3 regions of the Undibacterium sp. TJN25 genome follow, and region 1 is predicted to be linked to each of the others. Evidence: predicted binding sites of a transcription regulator. Region 1 holds the regulator's gene; each other region holds the start of a gene.
The links. The regulator sigma-54, encoded in region 1, starts transcription at its own class of promoters, with help from an activator protein. The targets are predictions, from matches to a motif close to TGGCANGNAANCTGCTTT.

Region 1 (6,668 bases):
AGGGCGGTAATGCTGAACCCCGAGGTGGTGCTGCTGGACGAGCCCTCCATGGGCCTTGCGCCTATCCTGGTGGATGAAGTATTCCGCATCATCTCGCGCCTGAAACAGGAAGGCACGACGATGCTGCTGGTGGAGCAATTTGCTGCCGCTGCATTGAACGTGGCGGACTACGGCTATGTGCTGGAAAACGGCAGGATATCGGTGCATGGCCCCGCCGAAAAGCTGAAGAACGATCCTGCGGTCAAGGCTGCCTATCTGGGCGGCGGCCAGCAGCATTAAAGCAATATCACTCGCAGCGGATGTGACTAAAAAAGATGGGGCCTGCGGGCCCCATCTTTTTTTTATTACTGCACTCTGCGTCTTGGCTGCGTCAGTCCAAATGACGCAATGGATGCGCATGGTCGGGCCATGCCGATACGAAGAAGGGCAGTATCATTTCCGGCGTTACTTCGCCCAGGCTAGGCGGCGACCACTTCGGTGTGTTGTCCTTGTCTACCACCAGTGCACGCACGCCTTCCAGTACTTCGCCGTGCTTGAAGCAATGGCGCACCATATCGCGTTCCATGCGCAGGCAGGCAGCAACGGTCATGCCGGCGCCGCGCCGTATCTGCTCCAGCGTCACGCATACCAGTAGCGGAGAGCGCTTCTGCATGACGGCGAGGGTCTGCCGCGCGAATTCGCTGCCGTCTTCCGACAGCGTTGCAATGATCGTTGCCACATCGCCGGCGGAAAAATACTGGTCTATCAGGCTGCGGTGCGTTGCCAGCGAGCTTTCTTCCAGCTTGATTTCCTCTGCAAACGGCGCAGCAAATTCGCGGATCGCCGCGCGGATATCGGCCTGCTGCGTCGAAGTCAGCAGATGCATCAGCGCAGGTATCGCACTGGTAGGCACATAGACATCCGCCAGTTCGGCGTAAATCGCATCGGCCGCCTTGAAGATTTCTCCGGTCAGGCCCAGGTAGGTCCCCAATTGCCCCGGAGCACGCGACAGGAAATAACCGCCGCCCACGTCCGGGAACAGGCCGATATTGACCTCCGGCATGGCCATCTTGGTACGCTCGGTGACTATGCGCATACGGCATGAAGGGCCCGCCTGCGCAATGCCCATGCCGCCGCCCATGACCACGCCGTTCAGCAGCGCAATATACGGCTTGGGATAAAAATGGATCAGATGGTTCAGCGCATATTCTTCGGTGAAGAAGTCTTCCAGTAAGGCGCTGTCGCCCCTCGGCGTGGACGTGCCCGCATCGTAAAAGAAGCGGATGTCGCCGCCGGCGCAAAAAGCCTTTTCACTGGAACTAGAAATAAAGACGGCGCCGACATTATCCGCTTCGCGCCATTGCAGCAATATCTGTGTCAGCTCCCGGACCATGTCCAGGGAAAGGGAATTCAATGCCTTGGGTCTGTCCAGCGTGATAAAGCCTATCTGGTTCTGGACGAAGGTCTGGACGTATTCGCTCATGGAAAAGATCGTAGTGAGATGAAAAGCCTATTTTAGCGCGTATGCGCGATTTATCCGGGCAGCCCGCGATTCTTTGGTAAAAGAAATATTTTTCGGGGTTTCCGGTTCGCTTGCGGCCGGGTCACAAGTGCGGCGAACCCAATAAAAAAGGATGCCGGTTGGCATCCTTCGTTATTCCAGTACCAGGCGCCGGTCAGGCGGAAGCGGAGGCAGGATCAGGGATATGCTTGATCGCGTCGTTTTTGTGGCCTTGGATTTTGTCTTTGTGTTTGATGACTTGCCTGTCGAGTTTGTCGATCAGCGTGTCTATCGCTGCATACAGGTCTTGTGCGAGGCTTTCGACGTGGATGTCTTTGCCGCTGATGTGAAGATTGATATCGGCTTTATGGCGTTTTTCTTTTTCCCGGAGCTTGTCAACGGTCAGGATGACTGCAATATCAATGACTTGATCGAAGTGCCGCCTTATCCTCTCTAGCTTGTTTTGCACATGTTCACGGATTGCTGGAGTAACTTCGAGGTGATGTCCACTGATTGTGAGATTCATACGGCGCTCCTATGGTAGATGTTACTTGCTATATAGCATGGTGCTAGCCCTGAAGATCGAGCTAAATTATATATAGCAATGCAAGACGCAATTACAAGGACTTGTTACAGAAATCTGAAAAATCAGCATGCATTACTGCAATAAATGCCGCTGGGAATTCCAGGATTTTTATAAGGATTTGCGCAGGCTTACTGGAGGGATTTTCAAGGCTTCCCGGTATTTTGCGACGGTGCGTCGCGCGATGACCATGCCTTGTTCACCCAGCATGTCTGCGATCTTGCTGTCAGAGAGTGGGTTCTTCTGGTCTTCTGCTCCTATCAATTGCTTGATGAGTGCCCGTATTGCGGTGGATGACGCTTCACCCCCGGTTTCCGTCGCAACGTGGCTACCGAAAAAGTACTTCAACTCAAACATTCCATGCGGGGTCAGCATGTATTTTTGGGTTGTGACACGGGAAATAGTACTCTCGTGTAAACCCAGTGTATCAGCAATTTCGCGCAAAACAAGTGGTCTCATCGCAACAGCACCATGCGTGAAAAAATTGCGTTGCCTTTCAACTATCGCCTGCGCAACGCGCAGTATCGTATCGAAGCGCTGCCGCATATTCTTGATCAGCCAGCGGGCTTCCTGCAGCTGGGAGCTCAGTGTGCCATCGCCGCGGTTCTGTTTCATGATGTTCGCGTACATGCTGTTGACGCGCAGGCGCGGCATCACATCCTGGTTCAGCAACACCTGCCAGCCGTTTTTTGATTTCCTGACAATAACATCCGGCACCACGTAGTCCGATGCATCGGCAGTAAATTCGGCGCCGGGATGTGGCTTGCATTGCTTGATGACAACCTGAGATTCACGCAAGTCCTCATCGTCGCAAGTAAGCACTTTTTTCAGCTTGTTGAAATCGCGCTGTGCAAAAAGGGTTAAATGTTTTTCAACAATTTCCAGTGCCAGCCGGCGTGTGACGAAAGGGATTTTCGGCAGCCGCCTGATTTGCAGCGCCAGGCATTCGGAAAGGCTGCGCGCGCCTACGCCGGCCGGCTCGAAACTCTGCAGCATGTTCAGCGCAAAATTCAGCTCCTCCGGCTCCACGCACAGTTCCAGGGGCAACGCGCCATGGATATCGTCCAGCGATTCCGTCAGGTAGCCGTTGCCGTCCAGCGCATCGATGATCAGCTCTATCAGTGCACGGTCGCGTATTTCCTTGACGGTGACGCGCATCTGTTCCAGCAGGTGCTCCCTGAGCGAGGTCTGCGCACATTCCAGCTGTGGGCGCCCTTCATCCTCTTCCGGACCTTTGGAGCCTTGCGGCATGTCGTCAAAACTCCAGTCCTCTTCATTGGCGCTGGTCGTATCCGTCGCATTTGGGCTTTCACCGCTTTCGCCACTGTCGACTGGCGCAACCGGCTCGTCGCCGCCATTGTTGACAGGGCTGCTGTCGTTGTCCGAACCGCTGCTGGTGGCGCTGATGGCGCCGTCCGCCAATAACCTGACGGCATTGTCCAAAGGATCGTCCACCCGCTCCAGCAAAGGATTATCGGTCAGCAGGTTTTCCAGCTCCTGATGCAATTCCAGCGTTGATAGCTGCAGCAAACGTATCGATTGCTGCAGTTGCGGCGTTAATGCCAGATGCTGCGAGGTGCGGAGTTGTAGGCTTTGTTTCATAGGGGGCGGTATCCGTTACATCCGGAAGTGCTCTCCCAGGTAAACCTTGCGTACGGATTCATTGGCGACGATCTCATCCGGCCTGCCGCTGGCCAGCACCGCGCCCTGGTTGATAATGTAGGCGTGGTCGCAGATACCCAGGGTTTCGCGCACATTGTGGTCGGTGATCAGCACGCCGATGCCGCGTTCCTTGAGGAAGCGGACAATGCGCTGGATCTCGATCACGGCAATCGGATCCACGCCGGCGAATGGTTCGTCCAGCAGCACGAAGCGCGGGCTGGTTGCCAGCGCCCTGGCGATTTCCACACGGCGGCGCTCGCCGCCGGACAGGGACAGCGCCTGGTTTTCGCGGATTTTTTCTATCTGCAGTTCGGCCAGCAAGGTATCCAGCCTTTCCTCGATTTTGGCCTTTTCCAACAGCTTGCCGTTCTCATCTCTTTGCAATTCCAGCACGGCGCGGATATTGTCTTCCACCGACAGCTTGCGAAATACCGACGCCTCCTGCGGCAGGTAGGACAGGCCCAGCGATGCGCGCTTGTGGATGGGCAGGTGAGAAATGTCGGTGCCGTTGACGTCTATCTTGCCCGCGTCGGACGGCACCAGGCCTACGATCATGTAAAAGGACGTGGTCTTGCCGGCGCCGTTCGGGCCCAGCAAGCCGACCACTTCACCGCTCTTGACCTCCAGCGAAACGTCGCGCACGACTTGCCGCGCGCCGTATTTCTTTTGCAGGCCGCTGATAATAAGGGTGCTCGTCATATTATTTTTTCTGTGTGTTCTGCGTGGTCGGTGAATCCGGCTTGGGTTCTTCCAGCTTGGGCTGTATGGTGATCTTGATCCTGCCACCGCCAGACACGCTGGTGCCCGACGCATTGTTGGCGCCGACAAAGTTCTCGGTCTTGCTGTCATACGACATGAACTCGCCTTCCTGCTCCTGCGTGACTTTTTTGCCTTCCAGGTATTTCACGTGCGCCTTATTGAAGAATTTGACGACCTCGGTTTTTTCGTCGTATTCCATGCGGTCGGCAACGCCCTCCACCCACAGGTTGGGGCCGCCATCCCGCTTCTGTCTGAAAAACGCCTGGCCGCCGGGACCCCTGGTCATGACGATGAACTGGAATCCCTCAGCACCTTCGGTCGCGACGGCCTTGTCGGTCTTGATCAGCAGCGTGCCGCGCGTGATCTCCACGTTGCCGGTCATGGTCTTGATCTTGGTCTTGTCGTCGAGGACAGAGGATTCGGCTTCTAGGTCGATCTTTTTGTAGCGGTCTGCCTGTTCGGCCAGCACGGCGGCGGGGAGCAGAATACAGGCCGCCAGAAAGAGTGACTTCGGCAGCCGCGCAGAACTAAAATGGGTATTATTTTTCATATATAAAACCTGGCTATCGGGTAGGTTGTTGACGCGGCGCCGAGCCCGAGCGCGCATCGAATGTGGCTTTCACCTTGCTCAGCAGGCGCACTTCCTGCGTAGTGCTGTTGGCTTCCATGCCAACGGCATGCATGACGGCGCGGGCGCTGGTGATAGTCACGGGGTTATCGGTTTTCATGATGTTGAGGTCGGTCAGCAGCAACAGATACTCGGACTCCAGCGTCATCCATTTGGATGCAGGGCCGTCCGGACGGCTGACATTGACGTTGCCGTACAAATGGACTTCGTCGCTATCCTTCGCCGGGTGCACAGGCGTATTTTTCTGCTCAATCAGCGCGCGGTCGGCAACCACGGTCACCGGTGTCTTGTTGTCGTCAAAACTGTTGATGCGCGGCTGCTCCACTTCATAGTCGTCATCGCGCGGATTGTGCGTCATGCGCTTGCCGGTGATGTGGTAATTGGTCTTGCCGTCATTGGACAGCTTCACGTAATTGAAATTTTCCACGTAGTAGTCAGGTGCCGTGCGGGGAGCGGAACGGGAGTTGCCTTCGTCATTATTCCGGCGCATGACTTCCAGCACCCAGAAGCTGCCTAGTGCAACAACGGCCAGCAGCGCTACCATCAGCCACAGGCGGAAGCGGTCGGCGGTAAGTATGTATCTCATATCATTTCACCCATTTACTGCAGGAAAGGCGCAAGCGCCTGTTCGTATTTGCCCTGCGCTTTCAGGATGAAGTCACATACCTCGCGTGCTGCACCGCGGCCGCCTGCTGCCTGCGTTACATAATGGACGCGCGCCCTGACTTCCGGATGCGCATTCGGCACGCTGGCGGCAAAGCCGACGCGCGTCAGCACCGGCAGGTCGATGACGTCGTCGCCGATGAAGCCGCAGGCATCGGCGTTGATATTGAGTTCTGCCAGCAGTTCCAGGAACGCGGATTTTTTGTCGTGTATGCCCTGCCGCAGATGGGCGATGCCCAGGTCCGCTGCGCGTCTGGCGACAATGGCCGAGCTGCGGGCGCTGATGATTGCCGTCGCGATGCCGGCCTGCTGCAGCAGCTTGATGCCCTGGCCGTCCAGCACATTGAAGGTCTTCATCATTTCTCCCTCGGGCCCAAAGTGCAGGCTGCCGTCGGTCAGGATGCCATCCACGTCAAAAATCATCAGTTTCAATTGTGCAGCCTTGCCGGAATCCATGCTGCTCATCAGATCACCTTGGCGCGGGTCAGGTCGTGGATATGCAGCGCGCCGACCAGCTTGCCGCTTTCGTCTGCGACCAGCAACTGGTTGATGCGATAGGTTTCCATCATTTCGACAGCTTCCACCGCCAGCTGTTCGGCGCGTATCGTGCGCGGCGCCTTGTGCATGACGTCGGCAATGACGACTTGCGAGAAATCCTGAACTTTTTCCATCAGGCGGCGCAGGTCGCCATCGGTAAACACGCCGATCACGCGCTGTTCTGCGTCCACGATGGCTGTCATCGCCAGGCCTTTTTTGGTGATTTCCAGCAAGGCCGTGGTCAGCCTGGTGTCAGCAGTCACCTGCGGCACCGCGTCGCCGGTGCGCATGATGTCGCGTACGTGTGTCAGCAGCCTGCGGCCCAGCGCACCGCCAGGGTGGGAGCGCGCGAAATC
Region 2 (6,668 bases), on a different contig from region 1:
TGTTGCCCGGCAGAATATTTGTTTCATTTTCTGATATCCGCAACAATTTGTTACCGCGATTTTTCAGCGCGATTTATTTGGTATAGTCGATTTCTTTTTACATGCCTATTGGATCGTGATGAACCCATTCGACAAGGCTAAAGCCAAATACGAAGAACAACAAAAGCAAAAAATTACGGAACGCCAGTCTGCTGCAAAAGCCGCCGAAGCAGCCAGCCAGGCCTTTGTGGAAAAATTTGAACCCGTGCTGGACAGACTGGAGAAGTTGTTTGAACCGTCAATGGAAGGATTGGTCAACGCGGGCTACCAGCCCGTTATAGAACGCAAGCTGAGCCCTACTACCATGGTGGAAACCGCGCTGGTATTTACATCCGGCGAGCCGGATCCGGTGTATGGTTATCCCAACCAGTACAGGATAGCGATTGCAGTGAGGGGCAATTATTCAACGCAGATTTCCTGCGAGATGGGGCGGGCAGAACCGGGAGAGCAGGATCCCCGGCTGGTAAAGCGCCATCTGGTGCGGCCGTCTGCGCTACCGCCTTTCAAACTGCCAGAGTTTGAGCCGAGCTTCATCGAAAAGCTGGAGCGAATTTTCAGCAAGATACTGCAACTGGAACCGCCGAAAAAAAAAGAGTACAGCTCAGGCTAGTGTTAAGCGCACGCGTTTCGGACAGTTAGATAATGCGGTGATGGCCGACTAATTTGGTGGGGGGCGTTTACAGGCGCCATACTTCGTAGACTTCTTTTTTGCCGGAGAGCCAGGCGCGGCGGAAGGGCCCCTGGATTGCGCTGAACCACGGCTGGATCGCGGCTAAGATGTCGTGGTCTGCGGTCTTGGTGCGGCCATTGGTATAGCAAACCAGTTCCACGGGGTAATCAGTGCGGTATTTTTTGCTGAGTTTTTTGCGGACTATCCTGATGGAAGGGTCGGAGGCGGCAGGTTCTGCGGAATCGCCGCCTGCAAGGGTATGGGCGATATTGGCGGCCAGCATGGGGTCGCATATTTCCACCAGCTCAAACGCCACCTTGCCTTCGCCGTCGAGGATGCACAGGATGTCCGGCTCGGAGTCGCCGCTGCGTTTTTCTATGCTGGCGCCGACGACGGGCAGACCGGCCCTTTGCGCAAAATCGCGGAACACCGTCAGCTCGACTACGCCCTTGTCTTGCTCTGTTCTCACATTGTCCCCTGAGTGAAATCCCAGTATATGGTGCGCCGGGGTAATACACAAAGGCTTGCTTCCCATTTATGGGGTTCAGTTCATGTGACGGGCTTTATTTGTTGGCCGGACCTAATCTCATTTTTCCTGCCGTCTGCGTACGGTGGCAATACACAAGATACCTAGGGCAAGCATGGCCAGTGATGTCGGCTCGGGAACGGTCGCGGTACTATTGCCTACGAAGACATTATCCAATATGGGAAAGCCTTGTGCGGTGGAGAAAGAAACACTTGAAAATGGAGTATCGGAAATAAAACCGTAGAAAGTCCAGTTAGCAAATGAGCCCGTGCCTAGGAGGAAAGACTGATCGTTAACGGTAACGATGATATCTTGCCCAAAATCATCGTCGGTTGGTCCCACCGTGCCAAAAAGGGCGCTGAATGCCGTAGTAGGGGCAAAAGAGAGAGTGGTATCAACGGTGGGGGAGTTGGCAAAATTCAGTACCGCCCCCGTGTTCCAGTTGTAACCGCCGCCGTCAAAATCCGGATCAACGATAAAGGTACTGGCGCCAAAGCTAAGATTGCCTAAGGTAGTATCTGATACATTGACAAAACTGGCAGGCGCTGCATAACCCTCAAATGTTTCCGTAGTTCCGGCGGGAGCCGCTGCCTGGAACTGGCCTGAGTCCTGATATAAGACAACAGAGGCATAAGACGGGTTCGTCAATATGGCTAGGCTTGTAAGTAATAGGCAGGCAAGGTGTTTCATATTGTATTCTCCCGGTAAACGCCTACAAAAAAGCAGCACTTATCGTGCCAGCATTTGCGAATCTCTGCCAAATCAAGGGCTTACAATCGCGTCGCAGCATTCTTTTATGGGCGTGTAAATTTGCTCGACATTTTTTGTTGCAAGTAGGATTTTTTACTCTGAAATTATGTCTATTTTGCAGCGTGAGCGACACCCGATCCCGTGAGGTTTCATGCTGTTAAAACAGGATATAATCTGGCGTTGCAGCAACGAATTTCGTCGTTGCGGATTGTTGGCAAGTCGTCCAGCGGAGCAGTTCTGGTTGCTCGCAATTTCACTATTGCCCTGTCTCCATACAGAATGTGTTCAAGCGTGTACTTTGGCGAATTTGCACGCGTGCGGTGTGCTCAATAAATACTGCAGATTATCAGTCAATCAAGGCGTCTATTCATGTCACCCGTTGGAAAAGCATTTCATTCCATTAAATATCTGTTTGCCTGCAGCCTGCTGCTGGCCGGCTGCAAAAGCGTGGAAACACCGCCGGTGCAAGTGGCCGCTGCGCCGCTGCCTGTGCCCGTTGTCAAGCAGGTGCGCAATGTCAGGATAGGTCTGGCGCTGGGTGGCGGTGCGGCGCGCGGGTTTGCGCATATCGGCGTGATCAAGGTGCTGGAAGCGCAGGGCATCGTACCCGATATCGTCGTCGGCACCAGTGCCGGCAGCCTGGTTGGCGCGCTCTATGCGGCCGGCAATAACGGCTTCGTGCTGCAGAAGATGGCACTGGACATGGATGAGGCAACAATCTCGGATTGGTCCGTGCCGCTGTTTTCCAAATCCAGCGGCGTGCTGAAGGGCGATGGTCTGCAGAATTACGTGAACAAGATGGTGGCAAATGCGCCGATAGAGAAATTAAAGAAACCTTTCGGCGCAGTGGCGACGGATCTGAACAGCGGCCAGCCCATCCTGTTCCGGCGCGGAAACACTGGCATTGCGGTGCGCGCTTCATCCGCGGTGCCGGGTGTATTCCAGCCGGTAAAAATAGGCGACAGGCAGTATGTGGATGGCGGCCTGGTATCGCCGGTGCCGGTGCGTTTTGCGCGCGAGATGGGGGCGGATTTTGTGATCGCCGTTAATATCTCGTCCCAGCCGGAAGGGCAGACTGCCGGCAGTTCCATGGATGTGCTGATGCAGACTTTTACCATCATGGGCCAGACGATGAACAATTTCGAACTGAAAAATGCCGACATTGTCATCAAGCCTGAACTTGCAGGTATGAAAGGCAGTGATTTTGCCGGGCGTAACCTGGCAATACTGGCAGGAGAAAAAGCGATGACAGCGGCCTTGCCCGAACTACGGCAAAAGATCAAGGCGATGCAGGAGCATTGAAGCGTTGCCGGCGCAGGCCGGCGGGAATGAGGTGGAGTATTGCCTACAGCTGAAAACGGTAGTGTGAGGAAGCCAATTCCTGCCTGACGCCTGCTTTTTACTTTTTATCCGTGTCGTTCTTGCCGTCGTCTTCGATCCGGCGGGCGCCGTTGAAGCGTTTCTTCCAGTAAGCGATATCCATGCTCTCTATGCGCACCTGGCCGCCGGCGGAAGGGGAGTGGATGAATTTATTGTCGCCGAGATAAATGCCGACATGCGAAAAGCCGCGCTTCAGCGTATTGTAAAAAACCAGGTCGCCGGGCTGCAGGTCTTTCTGTTCTATCTTCTCGCCGACCTTGCTGATCTCGGCCGAAGTCCTCGGCAATTCCGCCGCAATGACATCCTTGAATACATAACGCACGAAACCGCTGCAATCGAGGCCATTCTCAGGTGTATTACCGCCGCGCTTGTAGTTGATGCCCAGCAGGCCCATGGCTTTCGAGCTCAGTTCGGATGCGCGTTCTTTCAGTTCCTGGAGTTTGGTGTAGGCGGTGGAAGATTCGGGAAAGGGATTGTCGGCGCTCCAACTTGGGTTGCAAAAACCAATCTGCAATAGCGCAGCCAGAACAATAAGCCTGGCTTTCCGATGATGTCTGGAAACGGGTGTTAGCATCTTTGCACCTGGTTGGAAAAACTGGACCACTGTAAATGAACTTAAAATGAATGTCAAAACCTTGCTTGTAAAAAATTGTTCGTTTCATTAACGATTTTATATTTTCTCCTATGAAAAAACGGCGGCCTGATTTGATGGCAGATTTTTAATAAAAATGGATCTGCCATATCGTTATCTTTATCCGGTGAGGCCGCGCTTTTGAAAATACCGCTTTGCGATGTGCAAGAGTTGCAACGGTGGCCGGGAATGATATGCTGCGGGCTGTGATGAAATCAGGGAAATAGTGAATGGATGATTTATCTCCATGCATCGAAGCCACGGCGCTGCAAGACCAGACTGCCGAATTGATTGATGCCGGACGTTATGACGATGCGCTGCGCTCCATTGCGGTGGGCGTGGGCTCTTTTTATACCAGGCCTGATGTCATCGGCTATTCGCTATATTTGTTCGGCTACGACAAGCTGGTATTGCGGCTGGGCGAGGCAATGCGCGATACCAGTGTGTCCCCGGAGCCGGTGGCGCGTGGCGGCTACCTGGTGATCCTGAGCGAGTTCTACAATGCCGGCGGCCATTCTCGGGTGGCGGAAGACCTGGTGTCGGTGCTCGGTGGCGCAGTGGTCGTGCTGACCGACCTGTTCGGTTCTTATCAGAGCGGACGGCTGAAAGTTGCCGATGCGGCTGCGCGCATGCCCAAGGCGATGGTGCACCGGCTGGAGACCCCCAGCTTTGCCGGCAAGGTGAAAGAATTGCAAGCCGTATTCAATGCGGTGAGGCCGGAATGCGTGCTGATCCTGTCCCACCATCCGGACCCCTTGCCTTACGTGGCAGCGGCAAGCCTGCCGGAGACGGTACGCAAGGTATTCTTCCATCATTGCGACCATCAGCCCTCCGTCGGCTGTACGCTACCCGGATACGCGCATGTGGATTTTACCGAGCACCTGCAAGGGATCTGCCAAAGCAATCTGGGTCGTCCTACTGTGCACGTCCCTTTGTATGTAGCGGACCGCGGCGTCAAAACCTTCACTCGGCCCACGCTGGAAACCCTGACCGTGGTGTCCTCCGGCTCTGCCAATAAATACAAGCGGGATAGCGCTCTGGCCTACCAGCATGTCGTCGCCGAAATATTGTCGGTGACAGGTGGTAGCTACTGGCATATAGGCCATCTCGATGACGCCTGGCTGGGGCTGATCAGCCAGGCTCTGCTGGCGCGCGGCATTGCCGTCAGCAGGTTCTGCTATCTGCCGCATGTGCCTTCGCTGTGGGACAGCATGAAAGAAATAGACGGGCACGTGTTCCTGGGGTCGTTTCCGATACCGGGCGGGCGCGGTTCCATCGAAGCGCAGGGTTGCGGCTATCCGGCTATTTATTACGCCAACGACGACAGGGCGCCACTGCTGAGGCACGCGGATATTTTTGCCAACAAGGAGCTGGGCTGGAGCAATATCCCCGAGCTGGTGGCGGCATTGCGGAAGGTTGTTGACGACCATGAGGCTCAGGTAAGGCTGGCGCGCGATTATTATGAAAAGCAGTATGGCTACCCCGTATTCCTGCAAAGGCTGCATCTCGCATTGTCGGGTTCCTGATCCGTATTGCACGCCTGCCATGGCGGCGCGCGTAAATATAGTCAAAACACTTGTGATATCCAGGGCAACTGGCTTCACGTACAATTCATTCCTATTTATAACGAGGTCAAAATGCAAACAAAACCTGTCCTGACGCTGGAAGATGTCAAAAAAATCGCCGCCGCTGCGGAAGCTGAAGCCAAGGCCAATAACTGGGCAGTTGTGATTGCCGTGGTCGACGATGGCGGTCACCTGATGTGGTTGCAGCGCCTGGACGGCGTCGCGCCGATTTCCGCGCACATCGCGCCTGCCAAGGCGACGACAGCGGCGCTGGGCCGCCGTGAATCCAAGATCTATGAAGACGTCATCAATAACGGCCGTTTCTCTTTCCTGAGCGCTCCTTACCTGGAAGGCATGCTGGAAGGCGGCGTACCCATCGTCGTTGATGGCCAGTGCGTAGGCGCGGTCGGCGTTTCCGGCGTGAAATCGGCGGAAGACGCGCAGATTGCCAAAGCCGGCATCGCTGCACTGGGCCTGTAATATTTTAGTGGCTACCCTGGCAGGTATTTATCTATAAATATCTGCCGTCATACTATTAGCAGATATCTGCTGTCATAAAACCGCGCTCCTGCCCGCTATTGTTTATATTGTTTAGCAATATCGGGCATGCGCCGGAGCCGGTGTTTCTCCCCCGCTTCATCCCAGTAGGGCAGCACGGTTGTCAACGCCGCCACGCTCTCGTAAGAACTGCCTTGGAAAATGCTTTCCTCAGGCGATTGAGCGTCAATTTTCAGGCTCCAGAATTTGCCTGATGGGCCATTTTGCGCTACAATCTGAAGGTTTAACTAATTTACCTCCCGCCGTAGCGCATACACTATCCACATTGCCCCATAAAATCGTTTCTTCCTGCGCGGAGCCCGTTTGTTAAAACGCCGTGCATCAAGCACAACGATCATCTTGGTGCGACGCAGCGGCGGTAACAATACAGGAGTTACCCTTGCTGCCATTTCCGCAGTCTTTGCCCCATTCACTCCGGCTGGGGCAGGACACACCAGCCATCCTTGCTCTCGCTGACGGGACACTATTTTCCGGTTTTTCCATTGGCGCTACGGGCCATACGATAGGTGAGGTAGTTTTCAATACCTCCATGACCGGCTATCAGGAAAT
Region 3 (6,668 bases), on a different contig from region 1:
ACGCGCTCCCGTTCTGACATCGATGCTGTCAAACCCAAACTGTCTTGTGCGGCGCAGGCGCCGGAAACGAAGCCAGCTGCGATCAATAGCGCGGCGATGATGGTTTTCATGGTGACACCTTTCATTTAATGTAATCGGGCATGGCGAACGCCGACAGAAACTGTTCAGTCGCTCGCAAAGGAGTAGCAGATTTGGCAGCGCTGGAATGACGCTAATCGTTCAGCCGATGGGCGTGAACCTTGCCGGCTAGGTGGCGGTGGCGCCTGACGCAGATTTGATCCACCGGTCGCCACGTTGTTGCACATAGCGTGAAAATACATAGTGCCAAGGGATAACGAACGGCACAATGACGACCCACAAAATGTCTGAGACCATCGCAAAGGAAGGATCGTCCAGCTTACCGGCCGACCATAGTGGAGCGGCAACCACGATCAGCCAGGTTGTCTTCCACAGCAATTCCCACAGCAGCACGGGCAGCATCTGCAACGGATAGCGCAGCCCTAGGAGCGACAGAAACCAAAAAGCGGCCAGCATGCACTGCACCACGCCTCCCGACGGCGTCCAAGGGGTGTCGTGGTGGATCACTCCCGGCAGGACGACAATGCCGAGCCCGACGACGACGAGCAGGTACATGCCCCGCAACAAGTAGAGACGAATCAGAGAAACTTCATTCATGGCCTGTGCTCCTTCTATGGTTTTTCTTGCCTGATGAGTGCTTGAAGCGAGCTACCTGCCGACTGTGCGGCTGGCTGCTCCACTTCCTATTCGACTTCCTTCAGAATTTTCTCCAGCCCGTTCAGCCGGGATTGGATATCAGCCAGCGTCGCCCCCAGGGAGGCGATCGCCGCCGCCGTCTCGGCCTGGGCGGTCGCTGCCTTGGCCGCAATTTCTCGATAGGCTTCATCCTGGCCCAGGCGTACCCTGGCCTGCAGAACGGCCGATACATACTTCATGAAAAAGACAATCACCACTGCGGCGGCCGGGAAAAAGAACGCTGCAAAAAAGACACTTTCGGACATATGAGCCTCTACGCTTCAGGGTTGCTGGTCAGGGACTTCGCCGCCTCGGCAATCGCGGCCGGGGTCAGTTCGATGGCAAAGTTGGAAACTTCAAAATAGTTGAGCGCCTTGCCGTCGTGCGACAACTCAAGTTTGCTGATGACGAGACCCGCGCCTTCAAGCTTCTGAAGATGCAGGTGCAGCAAAGGACGGCTGATGCCGATCTCGCGTGCCAGTTGACTGACGTAATTGCGTCCGCCCGTCTCCAGTGCCGCCATGATGCGCAGCCTGTGCGGATTGGCGAGCGCCGCCAGCATCGCCAGCATCTGATCCCCATCAAGTAATAAGTTTTTTGATTTCACGTGTAAACAATATCTGACATGTGACAGGCGGTCAAGCCTATTTTGCAAATAGTTCGGACGGTAACTTCGGACAGTAACAACACCTGGCGCCATTGATTGGGGGGCGGGCGCAAGCGGATTCGAGAGAAAAACCGGGCTGGATAACGTAGCGCCGGACTCGGCCGGTCAGGAACAAGCCGCGCCTAGTCCAGCCTAGCACTGTACGGCAGCACATGCGATCACTTCACGTCATGGGGAAATACGACCCCTCAATGCAAAACGGCCCGGAATTTCATTCCGGGCCGTTTTCAGCAGAAGTGTCTGAAGGTGAATCAGGCCTGGCGGCGACGCGCCACTGCAAACAAGCCGATCAGTGCAATGCCGAACAGGGCCAGTGATGCAGGTTCTGGGACTGCCCGTACAACAATGGAAGTAGAATCTGCAACGATACCCTTGGAATTAACGGCTTGCAGCTGGAAGCTATATTGACCCGCCGTCAACGGATTAAAGTGATAGTTATAGAGCAGTTCGTCCAAGTCAAAGCCCATGTTCATGGAGTTTTGCGCACCAGTGAATAGACCGATGTCGATTGTCTTAAACGATTCACCGCTGGTAGGATCAACGTCCACCAGCAGGCGATAGCTATACTGCGCCAACGCCAAAGCATCACCACCGATGTAAAAATCAATATTCCAAAGCGCCAGTTTCTGGAAAACGGACGACGCGTCATGTTGATCAGCCCCTGCCGCAGAAAAGAAAGTACCATGGCCATCGTTAGTCAGGGCAGGGTCGTTATAGCGCCCAGTAGCTGTCAGCCCCAGTGTTACTGTGCCGAGCCCAATCTCGTGACCAAAAACGGAAACAGTAGGGTTCAAGGTTGATATCGCGACATTGCTGTTCGAAATACCGGTGCCGCCAAATGTAGCCTGCGGCAAGGCGCCAAACTTGTCGTAAGAAGGAATCAGCGTGGCGGAAGCGCTTAGCGAGGCCAGCGCCAGGCAAAGGGAAAACAGGTATTTGATTGAAAGTTTCATGATCTATTTTAGGTATAGGCATTCGAATGCCATTAATAATTAACACGCCGGCTTTGCTGGCATGTCTCTCCCGTACACCATTCCCTACAGCAAATAGTGTACCAGCGGCAAAATAAATGATATTTATCTTTTAAATCAATTACCTACAAACAAAACAAAGACGCGCTGAATAATTGGCGTGCAGAAAATATTAACAATTGTAAAGTTTACCGACATCCCAACGTCATGGTGCCGGGCAGGGTTGAATGCGTTATCGGCCTTTGATCAGCCTGAGGTCAGCCTTGAGTCAGGGCCACGCAGTTACGCCCGTCACGCTTGGCGCGGTAAAGCGCGTCGTCGGCAGTGCGCACCAGGCTTTCCGAATCTCCGCCGCCCCAGCGCGACTCGATGGCAACGCCTACGCTGATGGTGAGCCTGGCGAGCGCAGAACGCTCATGCGGCAGGTTCAGGTCTTCGATGGAACGCCGCATGGCGTCGGCAACCCGCTGGGCCACGACGGCGTCGGTGTTCGGCAAAACGATGGAAAACTCTTCGCCGCCGTAACGCGCTGCCAGGTCACTGGCGCGCCGCGTGCCTTCCTGCAGCACGCGCGCGACGGTCTTCAAGCATTCATCGCCGGCCAGGTGGCCGTAGTAGTCGTTATATTTTTTAAAGTGGTCCACGTCGATCATGATGACGGCCAGCGGCTGCCGGGTGCGCGTGGCCCGCGCCCATTCGCTGCCCAGCACTTCATCGAAATGGCGGCGGTTGGCCAGCCCGGTAAGGCCGTCAGTTGCAGAAAGCGTGGCCAGCCTGCGGTTGGCGTCTTCCAGCTGGGCGGTGCGTTCTGCGACTCGCTGCTCCAGGCTGTCATACAGCCGCGCGTGCGAAATCGAAATCATCGCCTGCGCGCCCAGGATGCGCAGGAACTCGACGCGCTCTGCCGTGAAGGATGCTTCCGCCAGGTTGTTTTCCAGGTATAGCATGCCGCTGACCAGCCCTGCCTGGCGGATAGGCAGGCACATCACCGATCCCGGTTTATGCTCCAGCACATACGGGTCTCCCGAAAAACGCAGCGAACTGGCAATGCGGTCTTCAATCACTTCCGCGCCGGTGCGGGCGGCGTAGCGCAGCATCGACAATGGAAACTGCGGGTCGCTGCCGGCGTCCAGGATCACCATGCGCGACTGCAGTACCGTTACGCTGTCGCCGGCGATATCCGCTTCCAGCCGCCAGACATCGCCGCTGAGCAACAGCAGGCGCGCCACCTGTGCACCGGAATTTTCCTGCACGATGGCGATCAGCCGCTGCAGCACCTTGCGCAGGCCGACTTCATTCGACAAGGCCAGCGAAGCCTTGACGATGGAAGCCAGGTCCAGCGCAGCGTTGACGGATGCGGCAGTGGTCGCCGTGATGATGCTCTCCGTGATCAGCCCCAGGCCTGCGGGCCGTATGCGCGGCGCAGCGTGCCGGGAAGAGGCTGAGGGCCCCAGGATGTTTTCATGCAACGCAGCCAGTTGGGCCGCCTTGCCTTCCGCACCCCACTGGCGGTAATGGGACAGCGCATCGCGCAAAAACACTTCGGCGGCGCGGTGCTGGCCCTGCTCCAGCCAGAATTCGGAGCACAGCTCGCTGCCCAGCGCCTGGATGTTGATATAAGCTGTGTCGCGCGCAGCATCGATGGCTTGCTGGTAGCGGCGCATGGCAAGCGGCACGTCCTGGTGGTAGCGCGCGACTTCAGCCTGCAGCAAAAGATGCCTGGCGGCGAAGTTATGCGGTCCAAATTCTGCCCACGAAGCCAGCTTGTCCTGCAAGGCCTGCAAACGCTCAAGCAATGCAGCGGCATCCGCGCGCTGAGGATTTCGCCGTAGTGCGCGTATCCAGACCATCGCGGCGTAAAAGCTGGCCTCCGGCACTTTTGCCTGGCCGCGCAGCATCTGCGCCACCACGTCCAGCTGGCCGGCCAGCACTTCTGCATCAGCACCATCGAACAAATACGCGTTGCGAATTTTCCCCTGCAAAAAATAAGCCTGGTACAGGCGCGAGCCGGCATAGTCAGCCATGAAACGCTCTTCACTGAAGGCCGCATCGTCATAGCTGCCTTCGCGCACGGTCTGGCCCATCAATGCCTTGATAGGCTGCACCGCACCTGCGACAGTGCAGTCGGCCAGGTTGGCCTGTCCGTTGGCGCGCATCAGCACCACGTCGCGCTCGGTGGCCTGCAGCAAATCCGGCAAGTATTGCCCCAGGATCAGCTTGTCGGTCGCGCGCACAGCGGCAACCACACCCACATTGACGAAGTCGCCGCTGTCCAGCGCATAGCCGAAGGCATCGTCGTACAATGTGCCGGAAATGCTCAGGGGGCGCGACCAGTGGTTGATCAGCGTGGCAAACATTAGGCAGGTCAAAGCGCGGGTCTTCAGGTCAGTGCGGCGGTTCGCCAGTTCAAGCGCCATCGCGCCGAAGCTGTAATCGGGCCTGTCGTTTTGTGCGCGCGTCGCCTTGAAGGATGCATAGCCCACATAGGCTGCCGACGTAAAATCGCTATTTCCCTGCGACAGAGACAGCCGCGCCATCGACAGCAGCATGACCTGGCTCAGCGGCTGCTTGCCGGCGTAATAGGCGGAAACCCAGATGCTTTGCATCATTTGCATGGCAGCAACCGAGTGCGGGTCCTGAAGGTCGCCGGCCGCCAGCAGTTCTTCCGTGCTTTTGCCGGCACGCAGGCTCTCATTGTCGGCCGCGATAGCGTTCACGCTGGCCATCAATGCTGCATCGTCGTCCGGGATATCAATCTGCAATAGCGCCAGCCCCCCTCGCAGCACGGCAATGGCATCCAGCAGCCTCCCTTGCAATTGGTATTGGTGAGCCTGCACGCTGAGACAGCGGATTTTCTGCAAAGGCGCATCGTAACGTGCCAGCACCACAGGATACACCTCCTCCGCAGCATCGAATTCGCCACACAGATAGGCGGTCTCTGCTACGCCTAGCTGCAAGTCCAGAGACAAATCCGGATGCTGCAGCCATGCAGCGTCCGGCAGCAAGGCTGCGCCTATACGCATGTGACGCAGCGCCGCCTGGAACGCCGCCGAGCTGCGCGCTTTCGCGCCCGCCCGCAGGTTCAAGCCGGCCAGCAACAGGCGTTCATCCACATCCGTCATCAGGCCGCACCCTGCATTGAGCTGGTCGGTGATGGCGAACAGCTGCTCCTCCAGCATCTCCGGAGTCGCATGGAGGTAAAGCAGGCGGCCTGTTTTCAGGTGGTTTTCCTGCCGCTGGTTTTCTTCAGCAACTGCATAGGCCGCCTGCTGCACCCGGTCATGCAAAAAACGGTAGCCTATCTGTGCAGCGGGCTCGTCCTCATCCAGGTATTTATAGGCATGGTCCAGCGGGTGAATCAGGCCGGCCTTCAGCGCGGGCCATAGTGTTTGCTGCGCCGCGTACAGGGATTTTTCGCTGACGACGGCCAGTGTTTCCAGGGTGAAGCGGTTGCCGACGGACGCAGCCAGCTGCAGCATGCGCTGGGTGTCTTGCGGCAGGCGCCGGATTTTTTCCAGCATCAGGTCAACCACGTTGTCGGTGTAGTCGGCATTTTCCAGCGGCTGCATATCCCAGCGCCAGCTGTTTTGCCCGAAGTGGTAGCGCAGGTGGCCCGCATCGTGGATCGCATGCAGGAACTGGTTAACGAAAAAGGGATTGCCGCCGGTTTTTTGGTAGCACAGCCGCGTCAACGGTGCGCATTCTGCGACGGAGGCGCGCAAGGTGTCGGCGTTCAGCTGGGCCACGTGAGGCTCGCTCAGCGCAGCCAGCGTCAGCGTCGTCATGCGCACACCTGTTGCATGCAAAGTGTCGCGCAGTGCCATCAGCGGATGGGCGCCGTCCACCTCGTTGTCGCGGTAGGCACCGATAAACAGCATGTAGCGTTCATCCGGCTCGCGCAGGAAAAGCTCTATCATCTTCAGCGTGGGCGCATCCGCCCACTGCAAATCGTCGAGGAAGATCACCAGCGGATGAGACGCGGATGAGAACACCTGGACGAAGCGCTGGAACGCACGGTTCAGCCGGTTTTGCGATTCCACAGGCGGCAATGGCGCCACAGGCTCTGCCGCACCGGTGATCAGTGCAAGTTCAGGTATCAGTTCAATGATGACGCCAAGATTGGCAGCCAGCGCCTCACGCAGCTTGCCCGCCCATTGCTGCACCTGCTCTTCAGGCTCACTCAGCAATTGCCGGATCAGTTCCTGAAACGCCTGGATCAATGAAGCGTATGGCACATGGCGGCGATATTGGTCGAACTTGCCCGACACAAAACAGCC

Region 2: a site for sigma-54 is predicted at 1,958-1,975, ahead of ACO0LO_RS02700 (PEP-CTERM sorting domain-containing protein). Genes of this name have one in related genera too.
Region 3: a site for sigma-54 is predicted at 2,460-2,477, ahead of ACO0LO_RS26960 (PEP-CTERM sorting domain-containing protein). Genes of this name have one in related genera too.

Annotation. Positions count from the first base shown of each region.
Region 1 is NZ_JBMPPM010000004.1:644,409-651,076, reverse strand. It holds gene ACO0LO_RS13035 (ABC transporter ATP-binding protein) at 1-279, shown strand, start outside; gene ACO0LO_RS13030 (enoyl-CoA hydratase/isomerase family protein) at 371-1,462, opposite strand; gene hpf (ribosome hibernation-promoting factor, HPF/YfiA family) at 1,656-2,006, opposite strand; gene ACO0LO_RS13020 (RNA polymerase factor sigma-54) at 2,175-3,665, opposite strand; gene lptB (LPS export ABC transporter ATP-binding protein) at 3,681-4,424, opposite strand; gene lptA (lipopolysaccharide transport periplasmic protein LptA) at 4,426-5,034, opposite strand; gene lptC (LPS export ABC transporter periplasmic protein LptC) at 5,048-5,698, opposite strand; gene ACO0LO_RS13000 (KdsC family phosphatase) at 5,713-6,240, opposite strand; gene ACO0LO_RS12995 (KpsF/GutQ family sugar-phosphate isomerase) at 6,240-6,668, opposite strand, start outside.
Region 2 is NZ_JBMPPM010000001.1:596,169-602,836, reverse strand. It holds gene ACO0LO_RS02710 (hypothetical protein) at 119-649, shown strand; gene ACO0LO_RS02705 (hypothetical protein) at 717-1,178, opposite strand; gene ACO0LO_RS02700 (PEP-CTERM sorting domain-containing protein) at 1,296-1,925, opposite strand; gene ACO0LO_RS02695 (patatin-like phospholipase family protein) at 2,355-3,287, shown strand; gene ACO0LO_RS02690 (C40 family peptidase) at 3,385-3,939, opposite strand; gene ACO0LO_RS02685 (hypothetical protein) at 4,227-5,522, shown strand; gene ACO0LO_RS02680 (GlcG/HbpS family heme-binding protein) at 5,634-6,041, shown strand; gene carA (glutamine-hydrolyzing carbamoyl-phosphate synthase small subunit) at 6,502-6,668, shown strand, end outside.
Region 3 is NZ_JBMPPM010000016.1:42,384-49,051, reverse strand. It holds gene ACO0LO_RS26980 (hypothetical protein) at 1-110, opposite strand, end outside; gene ACO0LO_RS26975 (hypothetical protein) at 247-675, opposite strand; gene ACO0LO_RS26970 (hypothetical protein) at 762-1,019, opposite strand; gene ACO0LO_RS26965 (ArsR/SmtB family transcription factor) at 1,028-1,324, opposite strand; gene ACO0LO_RS26960 (PEP-CTERM sorting domain-containing protein) at 1,672-2,373, opposite strand; gene ACO0LO_RS26955 (diguanylate cyclase) at 2,649-6,668, opposite strand, start outside.